DNA from 2 places in the Streptomyces sp. NPDC090077 genome. Region 2 is predicted to be linked to the other one. Evidence: riboswitches for the same ligand, from Rfam matches in the RefSeq annotation. Region 2 holds a riboswitch; the other holds the start of a gene.
The links. Region 2 has a riboswitch for ZMP and ZTP ahead of glyA (serine hydroxymethyltransferase). Riboswitches for the same ligand answer to the same signal wherever they lie in the genome.
Positions count from the first base shown of each region.

Region 1: linked by a shared signal. The riboswitch ahead of ACIPW5_RS32995 (bifunctional 5,10-methylenetetrahydrofolate dehydrogenase/5,10-methenyltetrahydrofolate cyclohydrolase) and the one ahead of glyA (serine hydroxymethyltransferase) in region 2 are both predicted to bind ZMP and ZTP.

Region 1 is NZ_JBIVEG010000030.1:38,114-42,517, reverse strand. Features, by position in the region: gene ACIPW5_RS33000 (NADH:flavin oxidoreductase/NADH oxidase family protein) at 1-1,017, opposite strand, end outside; gene ACIPW5_RS32995 (bifunctional 5,10-methylenetetrahydrofolate dehydrogenase/5,10-methenyltetrahydrofolate cyclohydrolase) at 1,080-1,925, opposite strand; ZMP/ZTP riboswitch at 1,986-2,088, opposite strand; gene ACIPW5_RS32990 (methyltransferase domain-containing protein) at 2,146-2,907, shown strand; gene ACIPW5_RS32985 (RNA polymerase sigma factor) at 3,134-4,404, shown strand, end outside.
Region 2 is NZ_JBIVEG010000012.1:38,411-42,814, reverse strand. Features, by position in the region: gene ACIPW5_RS20800 (hypothetical protein) at 1-408, opposite strand, end outside; gene rocD (ornithine--oxo-acid transaminase) at 530-1,735, opposite strand; ZMP/ZTP riboswitch at 1,853-1,943, shown strand; gene glyA (serine hydroxymethyltransferase) at 1,980-3,248, shown strand; gene trpS (tryptophan--tRNA ligase) at 3,437-4,404, shown strand, end outside.

The DNA.
Region 1 (4,404 bases), on a different contig from region 2:
GCCGGCCCGCCAGCGTGCGGGCAGGTCGGGGCGCAGGGCCAGCGCGGAGGCCATGCCGATGACGGCGACCCCGCGGGCCAGGGCCTTCTCGGCGGTGGCGCGGCGGGTGATGCCACCGGTCAGCATCAGCGGCACGGCCGCCGTCTCCAGCAGGTGCTCCGCGAGGGAGAGGAAGTAGCCCTCCCGCTCCAGGGTCCGCTGGTCGGTGGTGTGGCCCATGCTGGCGGGGCTCTCGACGGTGCCGCCGGACAGCTCGACGAGGTCCACACCGAGGCCGTCGAGGGCCGTGATGACCTGGGCGGCTTCGTCGCTGTCGAAGCCCCCGCGCTGGAAGTCGGCGGCGTTCAGCTTCACCCCGACGGCGAAGCCGGGCGAAACGGCGGCCCGGACGGCCGCGACGGTCCGCGCGAGCATGCGCACGCGGTTGTCCAGGCTGCCGCCCCAGCGGTCGGTGCGCCGGTTGACGAGCGGGGACAGGAACTGGCTGAGCAGGTAGCCGTGCGCGGCGTGGACCTGGACCCCGTGGAAGCCGGCTTCCTCGGCGCGCCGGGCGGTGAGGGCGAACCGGGCGATCGTCGCCTCGATGTCGGCCTCGGTCATGGCGGTGGGGTGGGCGAAGCGCTTGGTGTGCCGGCCGAGGCTGATGGGGACCGCGGAGGGGGCCCAGGCGGTGCCGGGCATGTCGGAGCCGACCTGGCGGCCGGGGTGGTTGATCTGCATCCAGACCCGGGCGTCGCCCGAGGCCGCGGCGGCGGCCCAGCGGCGGAAGGGCTCCAGCGGGGAGTGCTCGTCGAGGACGACGGTGCCCGGGGAGGTCAGGGCGCGGCGGTCGACCATCACGTTGCCGGTGATGACCAGTCCTGCGCCGCCGCGCGCCCAGCGGGCGTACAGGCGTTCCATGCGCTGGTCGGGGAGCTGGCCGGGCTGGGCGGCGAGGCTCTCCTCCATGGCGGCCTTGGCGAGACGGTTGGGGAGGGTGGTGCCCCCGGGCAGGTCGAGTGGTGCGAACAGGTCCATCCGAGTCCCCCCGAGGCTTGTGGCGCGGCCGTCACGGGGAGCCGCGCCACAAGATGATCGCCTCAGAGCTCCGCGAGGTCCAGCCCCGCCTGGGCCGCGGCGGCCTGGACGGTCTGCTCCAGCAGGACCGCGATGGTCATGGGACCGACGCCGCCGGGCACCGGGGTGATGAGGGAGGCGCGGGCGGCGGCGGACTCGAAGTGGACGTCGCCGACGTTGCCCTCGTTGTAGCCGGCGTCGAGGACGACGGCGCCGGGCTTGATGTCCTCGCCGCGGATGAACTCGGCCTTGCCGACCGCGGCGACCAGGACGTCCGCCTGGCGCACGATCGAGGGCAGGTCCCGGGTGCGGGAGTGGCAGTAGGTGACGGTGGCGTTCTTCTCCAGCAGCAGCATCCCGGCGGGCTTGCCGAGGATCGCGCTGCGGCCTACGACGACGGCGTGCTTGCCGGTGAGGTCCACGTCGTACTCCTCCAGCAGGCGCATGATGCCGCCGGGGGTGCAGGAGACGAAGCCGGGCAGGCCGAAGCCCATGGCGGCGAAGGAGTGCATGGTCACGCCGTCGACGTCCTTGCCGGGGGCGATGGCCTCGAAGGCGGCGCGCTCGTCGATGTGGTGCGGGACGGGGTGCTGGAGCAGGATGCCGCTGATCTCCGGGTCCTCGGAGAGCGCGGTGATCGCGGCGACGAGCTCCTCGGTGGTGGTCTCGGCCGGCAGCTCCACGTGGCGGGAGGTGATCCCGGCCTTGGCGCAGCGGTTCTGCTTCATCTTGACGTAGGTCACCGAGGCGGGGTCCTCGCCGACGAGGACGGTGGCCAGGCAGGGCGCGGTGCCGGTGCGCTCGGTGATCTTCGCCGCGAGGGCGGCGGTGCGCTCCGAGACGCGGCGGGCGAGGGCGGTGCCGTCCATGAGCTGGGCGGTGGCGGTGGGGGCAGTCGTCACGGGATCTCCTGAACGTCGCTGCGGATCGCGGTTCGCCCAGGCGCGCGGCAGACGGCGTACGGACCGTGCCGGTGTACGCGGGGCCGCTCCCCGGTGGTGATCCACCCGAACGCCAGTCACGGCCCGGTGCCCACTGTAGTCGACTTATCCGGTGGATGACCGGGGCCCGACCTGGGACGATCGAGACATGACGCGCACTTTCGACCATCTCGTCGCCGAGGCCGAGTCGGTGTCCGTGGACGGCTGGGACTTCTCCTGGCTCGACGGCCGGGCCACCGAGCAGCGGCCCTCCTGGGGCTACCAGCGGCTGCTGGGGGAGCGCCTGGCGACGGTCCGCTCGGCCCTGGACATCCAGACCGGCGGGGGCGAGGTGCTCGCCGGAGCGGGCCCGCTGCCCCCGCTGACGGCCGCCACGGAGTCCTGGCCGCCGAACATCGACAAGGCGACCCGGCTGCTGCACCCGCTGGGCGCGGTGGTGGTGGCGGACGCGGACGAGCCTCCGCTGCCCTTCGGGGACGGGGCCTTCGAGCTGGTCGCCAGCCGGCATCCGGTGACGATCTGGTGGGACGAGATCGCCCGGGTGCTGGCACCGGGCGGGACCTACCTGTCGCAGCAGGTGGGTCCGGCGAGCGTCTTCGAGCTCGTCGAGTACTTCCTCGGCCCGCAGCCGGAGGAGGTCCGGCGCGCCCGGCACCCCGACGACGCGGTCGCCGACGCCGCCCGGGCCGGTCTGGAGATCACGGACCTGCGTTCGGAGCGGCTGCGGACGGAGTTCCACGACATCGGTGCGGTGATCTACTTCCTGAGGAAGGTGATCTGGATGGTTCCCGGCTTCACCGTCGGGCAGTACCGGGACCGGCTGCGCGAGCTCCACGAACGGATCGGGAGGGAGGGTCCGTTCGTCGCGCACACCGCCCGTTTCCTCATCGAGGCCCGCAAGAAGGAGTGACCGGAGGAGTGATCACGAGTGCCGACGGATCCACGCCGGATCGGTTGCGCGGCCACAGCGTGGCGCAGGTCACTCAATTCAGCGCGTAACGAATCGACTCGGGCAGGCGATGAACCGACAGGTGTCCTCGCGCGGCCCCGGAATACAGACCCGCCTGGGTCTGTTTCCCGAGTCCGCGCGATGATGTCCCGCCCACTCCTTATCTGTTCGCAACGAGAGGCTCCTTGTGTCGCTCAGCCCGTCCCGTACGTTCCCTCCGGAGATCGCCGAATCCGAGGCCCTGGTCGCGCTCGTCGAGCGCGGCCGCGAGCAGGGTCACATCAACGGTGACGATGTCCGCCAGGCCTTCGAGGCCGGCCGCATCCCGGTGGACCAGTGGAAGCGGGTCCTGCGCAGCCTGAACCAGGTCCTGGACGAGGAGGGTGTCGCCCTCCACGTCAGCGCCGCCCCCGCCACGAAGGCTGCTGCCAAGAAGCCCCGCAAGGCAGCTGCCGCCCCGGCCCGCACCGTGACGAAGAAGGCGGTCGCCCCGCCGCGCCCCATCGGCGCGCGCAAGGCCTCCGCCACCGCTCCCGCCCCGGCCGCCGCCGCGGCGATATCCGCTCCGTCGGCCGCCGCGTCGGAGGAGGTGTCGGCCGAGGCCGCCGCCGAGCCGAAGAAGCGCGTGGTCAAGAAGGCCGCCGCCAAGAAGGCCACGGCCACCAAGAAGACGGCCGCCTCGAAGAAGGCCGGTGCCAAGGACGCCGACGACGCCGAGAACCCGGCCGTCGAGGGTGAGGACTGGGCCGTCGAGGACCTCGCCGACGAGACCGAGGAGGAGGCGCCCAAGGCCGCCGGCCAGGGCTTCGTGCTGTCCGACGAGGACGAGGACGACGCCCCGGCGCAGACGGTCATGGTGGCCGGTGCCACCGCCGACCCGGTCAAGGACTACCTGAAGCTGATCGGCAAGGTGCCGCTCCTCAACGCCGAGCAGGAGGTCGAGCTCGCCAAGCGCATCGAGGCGGGCCTGTTCTCCGAGTACAAGCTCGAAGAGGAGGAGGACCACAAGCCCGCGTTCAAGCGCGAGCTGGAGATCCTCGTCGAGGACGGCCGCCGGGCCAAGAACCACCTGCTGGAGGCCAACCTCCGTCTCGTGGTCTCGCTGGCCAAGCGCTACACGGGCCGCGGCATGCTCTTCCTGGACCTGATCCAGGAGGGCAACGTCGGCCTGATCCGCGCGGTGGAGAAGTTCGACTACACCAAGGGCTTCAAGTTCTCCACGTACGCGACCTGGTGGATCCGGCAGGCGATCACGCGTGCCATGGCCGACCAGTCGCGCACCATCCGCATCCCCGTCCACATGGTCGAGATCATCAACAAGCTCGCCCGTGTGCAGCGCCAGATGCTCCAGGACCTGGGCCGCGAGCCCACCCCGGAGGAGCTGGGCAAGGAACTCGACATGACCCCCGAGAAGGTCATCGAGGTCCAGAAGTACGGCCGTGAGCCGATCTCCCTGCA
Region 2 (4,404 bases):
GCTCAGGTAGCCCCTGCGGTAGTCCTGCTGGGTTCCCTGGGGGGTGGTGGACGAAGGGGGCTTGGCCGCTGCCACCTTGCAGTTCACGAAGACGAAGTTCTGGTCCTCGTTGACCGCGAGGACGGTGTAGTCGACGTTCTTCTGGAACCGCTGGAGCCGGAAGTTCCCGTTCGCGTCGATGTTCAGCCGCTCGGTGCTCTCGCCGTCGTTGAGGTTGCGCGGGGCGGTGAACCCCTCGCCGGTGATGACGACGAACTTCCCCGACGGGTCGGGGGTGACCGTGCAGCTGGCGGCGGGGACCGCGGCCGGCGCGGCGGACGCCGGCACCGCGAGGGCGGCGGCGGTGCCGAGGGCGACGGAGGACGCCAGGGCGGCGCACAGCAGGGTGTGTCGGTTGCGTCGGTGCATGGGGGTGCTCCCATCGGAGGGTCGGCCCGGCGCAGGCCGGGGACGCGCACCCGTACGGGTCCTCCCATCGTCCGGCGGGCCGCCCGCCCTGTCCACCGCAGCGGCGGGCGACCGGCCGCCGTCAGGCGGAGAGTACCGACCGCAGCCGGTCCAGCCCCCAGTCCAGGTCCTCCTTGGAGATCACCAGCGGCGGCGCGATCCGGATCGTCGACCCGTGGGTGTCCTTCACCAGGACGCCGAGCTCCATCAGCTTCTCGGAGACCTCGCGGCCCGTCCCGAGCGCCGGGGCGATGTCCACGCCCGCCCACAGTCCGCGGCCGCGCACGGCGGTCACCGCGCCGGAGCCGGCCAGCAGGTTCAGCTCCCGGTGCAGGTGGTCGCCGAGTTCCGCGGCGCGCTGCTGGTACTCGCCGGTGCGCAGCATCGCGATCACCTCCAGGGCGACGGCGCAGGCGAGCGGGTTCCCGCCGAAGGTGGACCCGTGCTCGCCCGGCCGGAACACCCCGAGCACGTCCCGGTCGGCGACCACGGCCGACACCGGCACGACCCCGCCGCCGAGCGCCTTGCCGAGGACGTACACGTCGGGCACGACGTCCTCGTGCTCGCACGCGAAGGTCCGGCCGGTGCGGCCCAGGCCCGACTGGATCTCGTCCGCCATGAACAGCACGTTCCGCCGGCGCGTCAGCTCCCGTACGCCCGCCAGGTATCCGGCGGGCGGGACCAGCACCCCGGCCTCGCCCTGGATCGGCTCCAGCAGCACGGCCACGGTGTTCGCGGTGACGGCGGCGTCGAGGGCGGTCAGGTCCCCGTACGGGACGATCTCGAAGCCGGGCGTGTAGGGGCCGTAGTGGTCGCGGGCCTCGTGGTCGGTGGAGAAGGACACGATGGTCGTCGTCCGGCCGTGGAAGTTGTTCGCGGCGACGACGATCTTGGCCTGGCCGTCGGGGACGCCCTTGACCTCGTACCCCCACTTGCGGGCCGTCTTGACCGCCGTCTCCACCGCCTCCGCGCCCGTGTTCATGGGCAGCACCATCTCCTTGCCGCACAGCGCGGCCAGTTCGGCACAGAAGTCGGCGAAGCGGTCGTGGTGGAAGGCGCGGGAGGTGAGGGTGACCCGCTCCAGCTGCGCGCGGGCGGCGTCGATGAGCCTGCGGTTGCCGTGGCCGAAGTTGAGCGCCGAGTACCCGGCGAGCATGTCGAGGTACCGGCGGCCCTCCACGTCGGTCATCCACGCGCCCTCCGCCGACGCGACGACGATCGGCAGGGGGTGGTAGTTGTGCGCGCTGTGTGCGTCGGCGGAGCGGATGGCATCAGCAGTTCTCGACACGGGGTCTCCGATCGTCCGGCTGGCTGGTGGCGCGAGTGACGTGGGTGACGTCCTTTGTATCGTCGCTCGGATCGTGGAACCGGAAACCTCCTCGGTGCCGCGCCCGCTATGGTGTTCGGTACGCACGGCGACTGGCGTACGGAGAACCAACTCCGGGGGAGTCGTGCGCGCACGACCGCACACAGGGCCGCTCGCCTGGGCCTCGCGGGGACGAGATCCGATCATCGACCCCGGAGGAGCCGCGATGACCGCGCACCGCCAGCCCGCCCTGTTCGCCACCGACCCCGACCTCGCCGCGCTCGTGTCCGCCGAGGAGACCCTCCAGGCCGAGACCCTGCGGCTGATCCCCAGCGAGAACTACGTCTCCGCGGCCGTGCTGGAGGCGTCCGGCACCGTCCTGCAGAACAAGTACAGCGAGGGCTACCCGGGCCGCCGCTACTACGAGGGCCAGCAGAACATCGACCGCGTCGAGGCCCTCGCGATCGAGCGGGCCAAGGGCCTCTTCGGCGTGGACCACGCCAACGTCCAGCCGTACTCCGGCTCCCCGGCCAACCTGGCCGTCTACCTGGCCTTCGCCAAGCCCGGCGACACGGTGATGGGCATGGCCCTGCCGATGGGCGGCCACCTGACGCACGGCTGGGGGGTCTCGGCCACGGGCTCCTGGTTCCGCGGCGTCCAGTACGGCGTCCAGCCCGACACCGGGCTCATCGACTACGACGCGGTCCGCGCGCTGGCCCTGGCCGAACGCCCGAAGATCATCTTCTGTGGCGGTACCGCCCTGCCCCGCACCATCGACTTCGCGGCCTTCGCCTCCATCGCCGAGGAGGCCGGCTCGATCCTGGTCGCGGACGTGGCCCACATCGCGGGCCTGATCGCGGGCGGCGCCCACCCCTCCCCGGCGGGCCACGTGGACGTGATCTCCACGACCACGCACAAGACCCTGCGCGGCCCGCGCGGCGCGATGCTGATGTGCAGGGAGGAGCACGCGAAGGCCATCGACAAGGCGGTCTTCCCCGGCCTCCAGGGCGGCCCCCACAACCAGACGACGGCGGGCATCGCGGTGGCCCTGCACGAGGCCGCCCAGCCGTCCTTCGTCTCGTACGCGCACGCGGTCGTGGCCAACGCGAAGGCGCTGGCCGCGGCCCTGCTGGAGCGGGGCTTCGACCTGGTCTCGGGCGGCACGGACAACCACCTGATCCTCATCGACCTCACCGGCAAGGACGTCCCGGGCAAGGTCGCGGCGAAGGCGCTGGACCGGGCCGGGATCGTCGTCAACTACAACACCGTGCCGTTCGACCCGCGCAAGCCGTTCGACCCGTCCGGCATCCGGATCGGCACCCCGTCGCTGACCTCGCGCGGTCTGGGCACCGAGCACATGCCGGTGGTCGCGGAGTGGATCTCCCGCGCCGTGGACGCCGCCGCCAAGGCCGACGAGCCGGCCCTCGCCGGCATCCGCGCCGAGGTCTCGTCCCTCATGGCGGCCTTCCCGGCCCCGGGGCTCCCGCTGGCCTGACGTACTGGGCCGGTGGGTCGGGTGCGGGTGGTGGGCCGCTGCGCGGAGCGGGGTCCCCTACCCGCCCTTCCACCGTTCCCCGGGCTCTGCCCGGACCCCCGCGCCTCAAACGCCGGCGAGGCTGTATCCAGCCCCGCCGGCGGAGGGGTCCGGGCCGAGGCGGCCCACGCAGGTGGAAGAATGGGGCCATGGCTTCTGACCGTCCTCGCGCGCTCTCCGGCATCCAGCCCACCTCCGGCTCGTTCCACCTCGGGAACTACCTCGGAGCGATCCGCCAGTACGTCGCCCTCCAGGAGACGCACGACGCCTTCTACATGGTCGTCGACCTCCACGCGATCACCATGCCGCAGGACCCGAAGGAGCTCCGCGCGAACACCCGGCTGTCCGCCGCGCAGCTCCTCGCGGCCGGCCTGGACCCCGAGCGGTGCACGCTCTTCATCCAGAGCCACGTCCCGGAGCACGCGCAGCTCGGCTGGGTCATGAACTGCCTCACCGGCTTCGGCGAGGCCAGCCGGATGACCCAGTTCAAGGACAAGTCCGCCAAGGGCGGGGTCAACAGCGCCAGCGTCGGCCTGTTCACGTACCCGATCCTCCAGGTCGCCGACATCCTCCTCTACCAGGCGAACGCCGTCCCGGTCGGCGAGGACCAGCGCCAGCACATCGAGCTGACCCGCGACCTGGCCGAGCGCTTCAACCAGCGCTTCGGCCAGACCTTCACCCTCCCCGCCGCGCACATCGTCAAGGAGGTCGCGAAGATCTACGACCTCCAGGACCCGGCGATCAAGATGTCGAAGTCCGCGTCCTCCCCCAAGGGCCTGATCAACCTCCTCGACGAGCCCAAGGTCACCGAGAAGAAGATCAAGAGCGCGGTCACCGACACGGACACCGTGATCCGCTTCGACACCGAGAACAAGCCCGGCGTCAGCAACCTGCTCACGATCCTCTCCACCCTCACGGGCGAGTCGATCCCGGCCCTGGAGGCCTCGTACGAGGGCAAGGGCTACGGAGCGCTCAAGACCGACCTCGCCGGCGTGATGGTCGATTTCGTCACACCCTTCCGCCAGCGCACCCAGGAGTTCCTGGACGACCCGGAGACCCTGGACTCCTTGCTGGCCAAGGGCGCGGAGAAGGCCCGGGCGGTCGCCGCCGAGACCCT